2 regions of the Photobacterium sp. 53610 genome follow, and region 2 is predicted to be linked to the other one. Evidence: riboswitches for the same ligand, from Rfam matches in the RefSeq annotation. Region 2 holds a riboswitch; the other holds the start of a gene.
The links. Region 2 has a riboswitch for thiamine pyrophosphate ahead of thiD (bifunctional hydroxymethylpyrimidine kinase/phosphomethylpyrimidine kinase). Riboswitches for the same ligand answer to the same signal wherever they lie in the genome.
Positions count from the first base shown of each region.

Region 1: another riboswitch for thiamine pyrophosphate. It lies ahead of thiB (thiamine ABC transporter substrate binding subunit); the one in region 2 lies ahead of thiD (bifunctional hydroxymethylpyrimidine kinase/phosphomethylpyrimidine kinase).

Region 1 is NZ_JAXOFS010000003.1:50,686-56,378, forward strand. Features, by position in the region: gene thiQ (thiamine ABC transporter ATP-binding protein) at 1-205, opposite strand, end outside; gene thiP (thiamine/thiamine pyrophosphate ABC transporter permease ThiP) at 221-1,834, opposite strand; gene thiB (thiamine ABC transporter substrate binding subunit) at 1,851-2,837, opposite strand; TPP riboswitch at 2,947-3,065, opposite strand; gene SPK40_RS10190 (DUF547 domain-containing protein) at 3,138-3,938, opposite strand; gene leuD (3-isopropylmalate dehydratase small subunit) at 4,080-4,682, opposite strand; gene leuC (3-isopropylmalate dehydratase large subunit) at 4,718-5,693, opposite strand, start outside.
Region 2 is NZ_JAXOFS010000002.1:351,650-357,342, forward strand. Features, by position in the region: gene SPK40_RS08180 (family 20 glycosylhydrolase) at 1-2,319, shown strand, start outside; gene SPK40_RS08185 (VOC family protein) at 2,389-2,745, opposite strand; TPP riboswitch at 2,922-3,019, shown strand; gene thiD (bifunctional hydroxymethylpyrimidine kinase/phosphomethylpyrimidine kinase) at 3,116-3,991, shown strand; gene SPK40_RS08195 (ABC transporter ATP-binding protein) at 4,041-4,811, shown strand; gene SPK40_RS08200 (ABC transporter permease) at 4,804-5,622, shown strand; gene SPK40_RS08205 (ABC transporter substrate-binding protein) at 5,642-5,693, shown strand, end outside.

The DNA.
Region 1 (5,693 bases), on a different contig from region 2:
CAATTTTTTCACCGTCGATATAAAGCTCGCCACTGTCGGGTTTGAGGAATCCGGCAATCATCGCCAGCAGGGTACTTTTGCCAGCCCCGCTGGGGCCGATTACGGCCAGGATGTCGCCTTTATCGACGCTGAGATCGAAGCTCAGCGTCATGGATTCCTGATGACCATGGCGGTAGCAGTGACAGAGTTGGGACAGGGTCAGCATCGGGGCAGTCATAGGTTATCCATGTGAAGCGTGAACGGAGGAAGCGGTGCGGGATATGAGCAGGCGCTCCACCGCAGTAAAAATTCCCAGGCTGAGCAGCAGCAGGAATAGTGCGGCAACGGCAGCAGCATCCATCTGATAGCTGTCCATCAGCTGGAACAGGTAGAGCGGCAGCGTCTGAAAATCCTGACTGCCGAACAGGGCAATGGCCCCGAGATCGCCCAGTGACAGGACAAAGCTGATTGCCATCGCCTGAGCGACTGGTTTGCGCAGCGCCCGCCATTCCACCAGATACAACCGGGACAGGCCGCGCATGCCCAGACTCTGACACAGCGGGTTGTACTGCTGGGCCAGATGCAGCATGGGCTGACTCAGGGTCTTGATGACATAAGGCAGCGCCATCAGGGCATTGACGGCGACCACCACCCAGAAAGCCGAGGCAAATACATCGGTGAACTCGCGCAGTAACAGAAACAGCCCGGTGCTGATCACCAGGCCCGGCGTGACCAGAATGATGGTGCCGATCAGCTCCAGGCCATCGGCTGAGGCTTTGTAATGCTGCAAACGCCAGAACCGGCTGGCACAGAGAATGGCAATCCCACCGATCAGGGCCAGCAGGCAGGCCAGTGCAGCGATTTGCAGCGAGTGGCTGACGGCCTGCCAGAGTGCAGGCGTACTGAGTAAGCCGGGCAGTTTGCTGTTGATCCCTGCACTCAGCACGGCCAGCATCGGCGGTATCACCAGCAGCAGCACGGCACCGATCCAGAATCCATCCCAGCATCGGGCCGCCCGGCTGTCGAGATAGTTCGGGTGGCCCTGCTGTACCCGGCCGGTAAGGGTCGACAGTGGCCGGGCAAAGCGCTGACTCACGAGGACCAGCGAGCAGCAAAGCAGCATCTGCCAAAGCGCCAGCATGGCACCGGCGGCTAAATCAAAGTCATATCGCAGCGCCTGATAAATGGCCAGCTCGATGGTGGTTGCTTTCGGGCCGCCGCCAAGAGACATGATGACGGCAAAACTGGTGAAACAGAGCATGAAGACCAGACCTGCCACCTGCGGCAGTTGCTGACGCAGCCGCGGCCAGGCGACCAGCCGGAACAGCGGCCAGCCTCGCATCCCTAAGTGTGCGGCGAGCTGATGCTGTTCGGCGGGAATGCCTTCCAGACTTTGCAGCATCAACCGGCTGGCCAGCGGCAGGTTAAGAAAAACATGGGCCAGCAGAATGCCGTTCAGGCCATAAATACTGAACGGCAGTTTCATCTCCAGCGTCGCCAGCCACTGGGCCAGCAGGCCGCTGTTGCCATAAATGGCCAGCAGACCGAACACGGCGACCAGAACCGGCAGAACGACGGTCATGGCGAACAGGCGCAGCAGCAGCGCCCGGCCGGGAAAACGGCGGCGTGACAGGGCATAAGCGACTGGGATGGCCGGGAGCACGCTCAGCAGCGTTGATAAAATGGCCTGCTGAAAGCTGAATGCAGTGACATGGCGCAGGTAAGGATCCTGCCAGAGCGCCAGCGGCCGGATGTCGGTCGCCTGCGCCAGCAGAGCGCTGAGCGCTCCGCCGACCAGGATCAGAATGAGCCCGGCACTCAGCAGGCCGGGCAGGCTGGAACGGGAAAGTAACAACGTCAGTCCTACAGGATTATTGCGTCAGGGCTGTTTGCCATTCGCGGACCCAGGTTTTGCGCTCTTTCGCAACTTCGTCAGCACTGAATTCCAGCGATTTGGCCGGACGCGGCAGTGCTTTGAACGCTTCAGGCAGCGGCTGATCGGTGACCGGATACATCCAGTTGCCGGTCGGGATCTGGGACTGGAAGCCCGGCGTCAGGATAAAGTTCATGAACTTATCCGCCAGCGCCTGATTTGGGCTGTGCTTCAGTTTAGCGGCAACTTCCACCTGCATGTAGTGGCCTTCACTGAAGTTGGCCGCTTTATATTTGTCTTCCTTCTCGGCAATGATGTGATAGGCCGGGGAAGTGGTGTAAGACAGCACCAGATCGGTCTCGCCCTTGAGGAACATATTGTAGGCTTCTGACCAGCCTTTGGTGACGGTCACGGTCTTCTTGGCCAGTTGCTGCCAGGCATCAGAGGACTGGTCTCCGTAGACGGATTTCACCCACAGCATCAGCCCCTGACCCGGGGTCGAAGTACGCGGATCCTGATAGATCAGATTCAGGTCGTCACGTTCGACCAGCGCTTTCAGGCTGGCTGGCGGGTTCTTGAGCTTCTGGCTGTCGTAAATAAAGGCGAAATAACCGTAATCGAAAGGCACGAAGGTTTGATCCTGCCAGCCCCCCGGAATGGTGACAGCGGATGTGTCGACACCGCTTTTTGCCAGCAGCCCGGTTTTCTTCGCTTCCGTCATCAGGTTGTTGTCCAGACCCAGCAGGACATCGGCTTTCGTGTTTTTGCCTTCCAGACGGACACGGTTGAGGATGGACACCCCATCGTCCAGCGCAACGAACTGCAAATCACAGCCACATTCTTTTTCGAAGGTTTTTTCAATTGCAGGGCCCGGGCCCCAGTCTGCGGTAAACGAACTGTAGGTGTATACCGTCAGAGTCGGTTGAGCAGCGGCTGCAGACGAGGTGGCAACCAGTAAGGGTAAAGCTTTCAGTATGTGTTTCACAAAGCGCTCCTGAGTACCTGCTTGGCAGGGAATTCCGATTTCTTCAAGGCGCGGCGTTGAGTGAGCGGGAGCACGTCCCAGGAAAGTCACGAAAAGGGAAAGTAATGATGTGCTTTCAGTTTCTCAATTCCTACGCCAGCATGACCTGGTTCAGGTTCAATGGGTCCCGTGTGCTGCATATGAATAAACAGACACGATCTCAGTCCGGAGACTCCCCATGAGAACGGCTCTCATTGTAAACGGGGCGGGCACGGGTTGCCAGCCGGAATTATTAGCGGATGCCAGTCTGGGATCCGGGAACTAGCGAATCTCATTCAGGCGCCAGTCATAATCATACCTTGGGCTGGTGAGCGTGACCGGCTGTTTACGGTAGCGGTTGAGGTGTTTCTGCAGATCTGTCAGTGAGCCGAAATCAGACTGATACCAGTCATAAATCGAAGACAGCCGGACTTGCCCGCCTTTGTCATCGACGCCTTTGGGGCTGTTGGTGAAGCGGCGTGCGGCGCCGTCGAGCTGAGCATTGATCTGGTCGGCATGCATGACTTCCGGCAGCAGATCCGGGCAGCCCAGACTGGCGCAGTTCACCACATAGTGAATGCGTTTGTCCTGCCAGATCGGGCGGAGAATACGGTGCTCGATATCGTTCAGGGACAGTTTTTTGCCGTCAATGGTGATCAGCTGTTCATCCCAGGGCCCGAAACTGAACAGCCCCCCCAGCTTGGTAATTGAGCTGACCGGATAGTGGTCGAGGATCACTTTGACGGTCAGCGCATTGTAGAGATTCACCCAGTATGCGAACTGCTCATTGCGGTTTAAACGACGGGGATCGCGTGAGGTCAGCCCGGCAATATACTGATTCAGGCTGCTTTTATCTTGTGGACTGACTGCAGCGTAGCGAAAACGGGTCTGTTGTGGGGCGACGAGCAGGTAGGTGTTCAGCAGACTTTGCCAGACGCTGTGATCCACTGTGGTGGTGCTTTTGGGGTTGCTGGTTTGCCAGAACGGCCAGAGGTCGGCTTTTGGCGCGGCCATGGGGGCTGATGAGAAGCTGAGTAAAATCAGGACAGTGAATAAAGGCAGAGCCCGGCGGAACGAAAACATGTGAACACCTCTGTAGATGGTTGATATCTAAGAGACCGAAAGGAAACGCGTTTCTTTCTGGTTCGTGTGATGTCTTGCCTGCAGACCTGAACAAAACACCCTGCCGGAGCAGGGTGTCTGAGGCTGACTCTTGAGTATAGATCAGGCTAAAAAAGCCGGGATCTTGCTTTCATATTCCGCGATTTTATCTTCGTGTTGCAGCGTCAGGCCAATGTTGTCCAGACCGTTCAGCAGGCAGTGGCGGCGGAACTCGTCGATTTCAAATGAATACGATTTGCCGTTGGCACTGACCGTCATGGTTTCCAGATCAACCGTCACTTCGGCGCCTTCATTGGCTTCGACATACTGGAAGATTTCGTTCACTTCCGTTTCCGTCAGGCGTACCGGCACCATCTGGTTATTGATTGAGTTACCGTAGAAGATGTCGGCAAAGCTGGGTGCAATCATTACTTTGATGCCGTAATCCGCCAGCGCCCACGGGGCGTGTTCGCGGGAAGAACCACAGCCGAAGTTTTCCCGGGCCAGCAAGATGCTGGCACCCTGATAGCGCGGGTAGTTCAGGACAAATTCCGGATTGGGTTGCTCACCCGCATCGTCCAGAAAACGCCAGTCGTGGAACAGGTGCTTGCCAAAGCCAATGCGGTTTACTTTCTGTAAAAACTGTTTCGGAATGATGGCGTCAGTGTCGACGTTCGCGGCATCCAGCGGCACCACCAGTCCGGTATGTTGTTGAATTCCTGCCATGGGTATTTTCCTTCTCTTGTTAGGCGGTGGCTCTGTTAGGCGGTCGCAAGGGTTTCTTGGTCCAGCTCGCGGATATCCACGAAGTGACCGGCACAAGCTGCAGCAGCTGCCATGGCCGGGCTCACCAGATGGGTGCGGCCATCACGGCCCTGACGGCCTTCGAAGTTCCGGTTACTGGTGGAAGCGCAGCGCTCCCCGGGACCCAGACGGTCGTTGTTCATCGCCAGACACATGGAGCAGCCCGGCAGACGCCATTCAAAACCGGCTTCAATGAAGATTTTGTCCAGACCTTCCTGTTCCGCCTGCGCTTTCACCTGCTCAGAGCCGGGAACCACCAGCGCCTGAACGTTTGGTGCAACCTTGCGGCCTTTGGCAACGGCGGCCGCGGCACGCATATCTTCAATGCGGGAGTTGGTGCAGGAGCCGATGAAGACTTTATCGACCGGGAAGTCTGACAGTTTTTTGCCGGCCTGCAGACCCATGTAGGCCAGAGCTTTCTCGGCAGAAGCACGCTCGACCGGATCGCTGAAGTTTTCCGGAGCCGGGATTGGCTCGTCCACCGCAATCACCTGACCCGGGTTGGTGCCCCAGGTGACCTGAGGTTTGATGTCTGCGGCATTCAGGGTGACGACTTTGTCGAACTGCGCATCCGGATCAGATTTCAGGGTTTTCCAGTATGCGACGGCAGCTTCAAAGTTGGCATCCGTTGGTGCAAAGTGGCGGCCCTGAATGTAGTCGAAGGTGGTCTGGTCCGGCGCAATCAGACCGGCTTTGGCGCCCAGTTCGATCGCCATGTTACAGACCGTCATCCGGCCTTCCATGGTCAGGTCGGTAATGGCTTCGCCGCAGAATTCCACCACATGGCCTGTTCCACCGGCGGCAGTGGTTTCTCCGATGATGGCCAGAATGATGTCTTTGGCAGTGATCCCCGGTGCGACTTTGCCTTTGACCTCAATTTTCATGGTCTTGGCGCGGGCCTGTTTCAGGGTTTGGGTCGCCAGCACATGTTCA
Region 2 (5,693 bases):
ACACATGTTAACGGCGATATTTTCAAACTGGAACCAACGGACAAGTTCGTTCCTCTGGCACCCGGCCAATCACTGACCATTGAGTTTGATGCTTCCGACTGGCAGGCTGCGAAAACGGACATTATGCCGAACTGGTATTTTGTTTCTGAAGACAATGGCAACACCATTACATCTCTCATCACCAGTACCAGCAACCACATCAATGGTGCCGTGCCAACCAAACCTTCTGAAGAACTGCCGTTTGTTGCTGATTTTACATCACCGCAGCAATGGAAGCGTTACGGCAGTGCTGCGATCACGGATTACTACAATCCCTTCACCGCGCAAGATCGTTATCAGCGTAATGCCGATCTGAGTACTCTGGAAAACCCTGTGGGTGTCATCCCATCCCCAGCCCAGTTCACTCTCGGCAGTGGCAGCGTTAGTATTGATTCAAGCTGGGTTGTTGTTTATGACAATGGCTACGAAGGCCAAGCGACCTTCCTTGCCAATCAGTTAGGCCTGACGGCCGTACCATGGTCACCGGCCACGAAAAAACGTATCAACATTGGCTGGAGCCAGGTCAATGTCAATGGCATTCAAAAATGGGATGAAGCCTATAACCTGAATGTTAACCCGCAAAACGAAATCATTTCGATCGGTGCTACGGATGGCGCAGGTGCACTGTATGCCTCTCAGTCATTACTTCAATTGGTCGATGGTAACCAGATCCCCGCGGTAGATATCGCGGATGCACCGCGTTTTGCGTATCGCGGCCTGTCCGTTGATGCGGTGCGCAACTTCCGCAGCAAAGACTCAATCATTCAGTTGCTTGACCAGATGGCAGCGTTTAAGCTGAACAAACTCCATCTCCGTCTTGCTGACGATGAAGGCTGGCGAATTGAAATTACAGGACTCCCAGAACTGACAGATGTCGGTTCAAAACGTTGTCATGATCCTAAAGAAAAATCCTGTCTGCTGCCATTCCTGGGTGCCGGTCCCAACGGTAGTGCTGAATCAAATGGCTACTATACGGCAGAAGATTACCGGGAGATCCTTCAGCATGCGGCTTCGCTGAGCATTGAAGTAGTTCCGGAAATTGATATTCCTGGCCATGCGCATGCTGCGATTAAAGCCATGGAAGCGCGCTATGACCACTTTGCCGCTCAGGGCAATCTGGAAGAAGCCAGCAAATACCTGCTGACAGATTTCAGCGACACAACAGAATATCTTTCTGTTCAGATGTTTACAGACAATGCTATCAACGTTTGTATGGATTCAACCTACAATTTCGTTGATGCTGTGGTCAAAGGTCTGGTGAACCTGCATCAGGGAGTTCAGCCACTGAAAACCTTCCACTTTGGTGGCGATGAGATTGCCGGTGCATGGGTTAACTCTCCTGTCTGTCAGGCATTTATTGCCAACAACACAGATGGCGTCAACAGTGTCTCTGACCTGAGTCGTTACTTTGTCGAGCGTATCTCTGTCATTACAGCGAACTATGGTCTGGATATGGCAGGCTGGGAAGACGGTCTGATGCACAGCGGACAAGTCTACCCCCGCTCTGAAATGGCCAACAGTCAGCTCTGGGGTAACGCCTGGCAGAATATCTGGGAATGGGGTGTTGCTGACCGTGCCTATAATCTGGCAAACAACGACTATAAAGTTGTTTACAACCATGCCAGCCACCTGTATTTCGACCACCCATACGAGCCGGATCCAAACGAACGCGGTTACTATTGGGCGCCACGTTTCACCGACACCCGGAAGACCTTTGGTTACATGCCGGATGATGTGTTCGCAAATGCCGACTTCACCCGTGCCGGTGCACCAATTACGAAAGAAGACGTGGTTGCCGGTGCTGGTGTGAAAAAACTCCTGAAACCTGAAAATGTATTGGGTATTCAGGGTTCGCTGTGGGCTGAAACAGTCCGTACTGAAGCTCAGTTCGAAGGGATGACTTTCCCGCGTGTTCTGGGTCTGGCCGAGCGTGCATGGCATACGGCGGGCTGGGAAGCCAATGACAACGCTGGCACCCCTGTAGACAAGGCAGCCCGTAATACGGACTACAACCGCTTCGCAAACCTCCTGGGCCAGAAAGTGCTGCCGAAACTGGAGCAAAGCGGCATTACGTTCAACCTGCCTGTCCCTGGCGGCGTCCTCGAAAATGGTGTCCTGAAGGCGAACTCCACCTTCCCTGGCCTGACCATTGAGTACTCCGTCGATCAGGGCGCAAGTTGGCAGGCTTATGATCGCCTCAATCCACCAGCAGCGGCGAGTGGTGTCCAGCTGCGAACAGTGTCTGGTGACCGAAGCAGCCGGGTTACAACAGTGAATTAAGCAACATCATTGCCCGAACGATAAAGAGCTCCGTCAGGAGCTCTTTTCATTCATCAATCGGGTGCTTTGCTACTCTGGATCAGCCCAGACAGCAAGTTCATTACCACTCGGTTCTGTAAAGTGGAACCGGCGGCCTCCGGGAAACGCAAAAATCGGTTTCACAATTTTGCCGCCCGCTTCGATGACTTTTTGCTCTGTCGCTTCTAAATTATCACTGTACAGCACAATTAAAGCCGCACCTTTTTCTGATTCAGATTTCAGGGGCGCCGCATAAAATCCCCCATCCAGCCCCTGATCCGAAAAAGCTGTATATTCATCACCATAATCTGTAAATGACCAGCCAAAAGCGGATTCAAAAAAAGCTTTTGTTGCCGGCAGGTTACTTGCAGGAAATTCAACGTAATTAATCTGATGATGCTGTTTCACTGAATGTCTCCAGAATTATTGACGGTAACGATATCATAGGCTTTCTTTAACACCTCTGTCCGAAGTCCGCACAGATTTTCTGGAATTCTTTTGCTTTCTTCAAAAAAACAGGGTTAGAATGCCAACGCAAAATGATACTGAAGACAACAAGCTTCGGTTGAACATACAGAATGATTAAACGTTAGTCGGGGAGTCGAAAGGCTGAGACCACGCTGTGGGACCCGTTGAACCTGATCCAGCTCATACTGGCGTAGGGAACTAGCAGACTTGCCTGCCACTAAGCGCCAGTTCCTGACGGCTCAGTGACCATCGCGACTGTTCGTCATCCCTGCCCCATCATGAATCATGATATTGATGCCAAGGGATGAAAATGAACAAGTCAGCTCACCATGAACTTTCCCCAGAAATTAAAACCCCGATTACACTGACAATTGCAGGTTCAGACAGTGGTGGTGGTGCCGGGATACAGGCTGATATCAAAGCCATTTCGGCAACTGGCGGCTATGCCTGCTCGGTTATCACGGCACTGACGGCTCAAAATACACAGAGCGTAACGGGTATTTTTCCGGTCAGCCCGGCGTTTGTTGAACAACAGCTGGATGCTGTCTTCAGCGACCTTGATATCCAATCGGTAAAAATAGGCATGCTGAGTGATGCGACTATCATTCGTGCTGTTGCTAAAAAACTGCGTCAATACCGGCCGAAATTCATCGTTCTCGACCCGGTGATGGTCGCAACCAGCGGTGACTTATTACTGGAAGCCGATGCCATTTCCACCCTGAAATCAGAACTTCTTCCTCTGGCAACACTGATCACGCCAAATCTGCCAGAGGCAGTCGCTTTAACCCGAAATCCATCCCTTTCTGGTACAGTTTCAACTGTTATGCACACAAAAGAAACAGAAGAAAAAGAAGCGCTGATTGAGCAGTTGAAACAACTCAACACTGAAGCTGTTTTGCTGAAAGGGGGACATTGGGAACAGGAAGCACAAAGCACGGACTATCTCATCCTAGAAAGTGACACCGTCACCCTAACTGCTTCGCGAGTTCAGACGCAGAACACGCATGGCACGGGATGCACGCTGTCTGCAGCGATTGCTTCTTATCTGGCTCAGGGACACACCCTCACAGAAGCCGTGACACGCGGGAAAGCCTATCTGACGCAAGCCCTGTTACATGCGGATCAACTTCGGATTGGCCAAGGTCATGGCCCGGTTCATCACTTCTATTCACTCCAGCCGCGTTAAGGAAAAGCAGGTGCCTGAGCAAATCATCACTCGTCAGGAAGAAAACCACATGACTGACCGGCAGGCAGGCTTGGGGGTTCAGCTGAATAATATTCGTTTGCATTACCCTGATCAGGAAATGCCATTATTCAGACAGCTGAATCTCAGTTTAATCCCAGGCCAGTGGCATTGCATTCTCGGGCAAAGCGGATGCGGTAAAACCACATTACTCAGGCTACTGGCCGGATTATTACCCGCCGACGTCCATTGGCAAGGGAGCATTAAAACCAGCAGCAACCAACCTGTGAATGCACAGATTGCCTATATGGCTCAGCAGGATTTACTGCTTCCCTGGCTGAATGTGCTGGATAATGTTTGCTTTGGTGTTCAGCTCAGACACGGAAAAGTCAGTGAGACGCATCAGTCACAAGCGATTGCACTGTTAGAACGCGTCGGCTTAAAAAAATACATCTCTGCCCCCCCATCAAGGCTCTCTGGCGGAATGCGTCAGCGGGTTTCACTCGCCCGAACCCTGATGCAGGACCAGCCACTCGTATTAATGGATGAACCTTTTTCAGCACTGGATGCTGTCACACGATACAAATTGCAGGATCTGGCTGCAGAACTGCTGGAAAACCGAACCGTTCTGCTCATTACACATGACCCTCAGGAAGCACTCCGTCTGGGACACTCTGTGTTCCTGATGCAAGGCCAGCCCGCAAAAATCACCTCGCTGCCAACCCCGGACGGGACGATTCCGCGTGAAATCGACGCCCGTCTTGTGAATTGTCAGCAGCAGATCCTGAAAGCCCTGAGTTTGGTAAACCAACACAATGACTAAATTATTGGCTCAATGGCAGACCGGCACGCCTGTCAAAACACGTTCTATTCACCATCACCCGCTCGCTCGGCTGGTGATCAGTCTTGGTGTTCTGGCCCTCGGCTGGCAGGCTGTGGTCACAGTGTTTCAATTGCCCGGTTTTATCCTGCCGGAACCACTGGCTGTACTCAATAAACTGATTCAGCGCCACGATGTACTGCTTCGCCATGCCTGGGTCACAACCTGTGAAATCATGCTGGGTCTGGTCACAGGGTTAGGGGTCGGACTCTTTTGTGCATTGTTGATGCTGCTTTTTACCCCTGTCAGACGCTGGATGTTGCCCCTGCTGATAGCCAGTCAGGCGATTCCTGTTTTCGCACTCGCCCCAATTCTGATGCTCTGGCTGGGATACGGTATCGCCTCCAAAGTTGTGATGGCTGCCATCATCATTTTCTTTCCGGTGACGACCTGCTGCTATGACGGTCTTCGCCATACACCACAAGGATATCTTGATCTGGCAAAAACACTTCATGCAACTCGCTGGCAAATCCTGCGCCACATCCGGCTGCCGGCTGCATTACCGGCACTGGCATCCGGAATCCGTGTGGCTGTTGTCGTCGCACCGATTGGTGCCGTTGTCGGTGAGTGGGTCGGTGCCAGCGAAGGACTGGGCTACCTGATGTTACAGGCCAATGCCCGAATGATGATCGATGAGATGTTTGCAGCTCTTATCATATTGGCCAGCCTCTCTGTTGCTCTTTATTTCGGGACAGACTTTCTGCTGAAACGCGCAATTCCATGGCTGCCTGAAAACAGTCAGTCACAATCATGATTTAACCAAGGATACGCTTATGATTCACTTCCCCACCCGTACCGCGATCGCTGTCGCAGTGACAGCTGTGA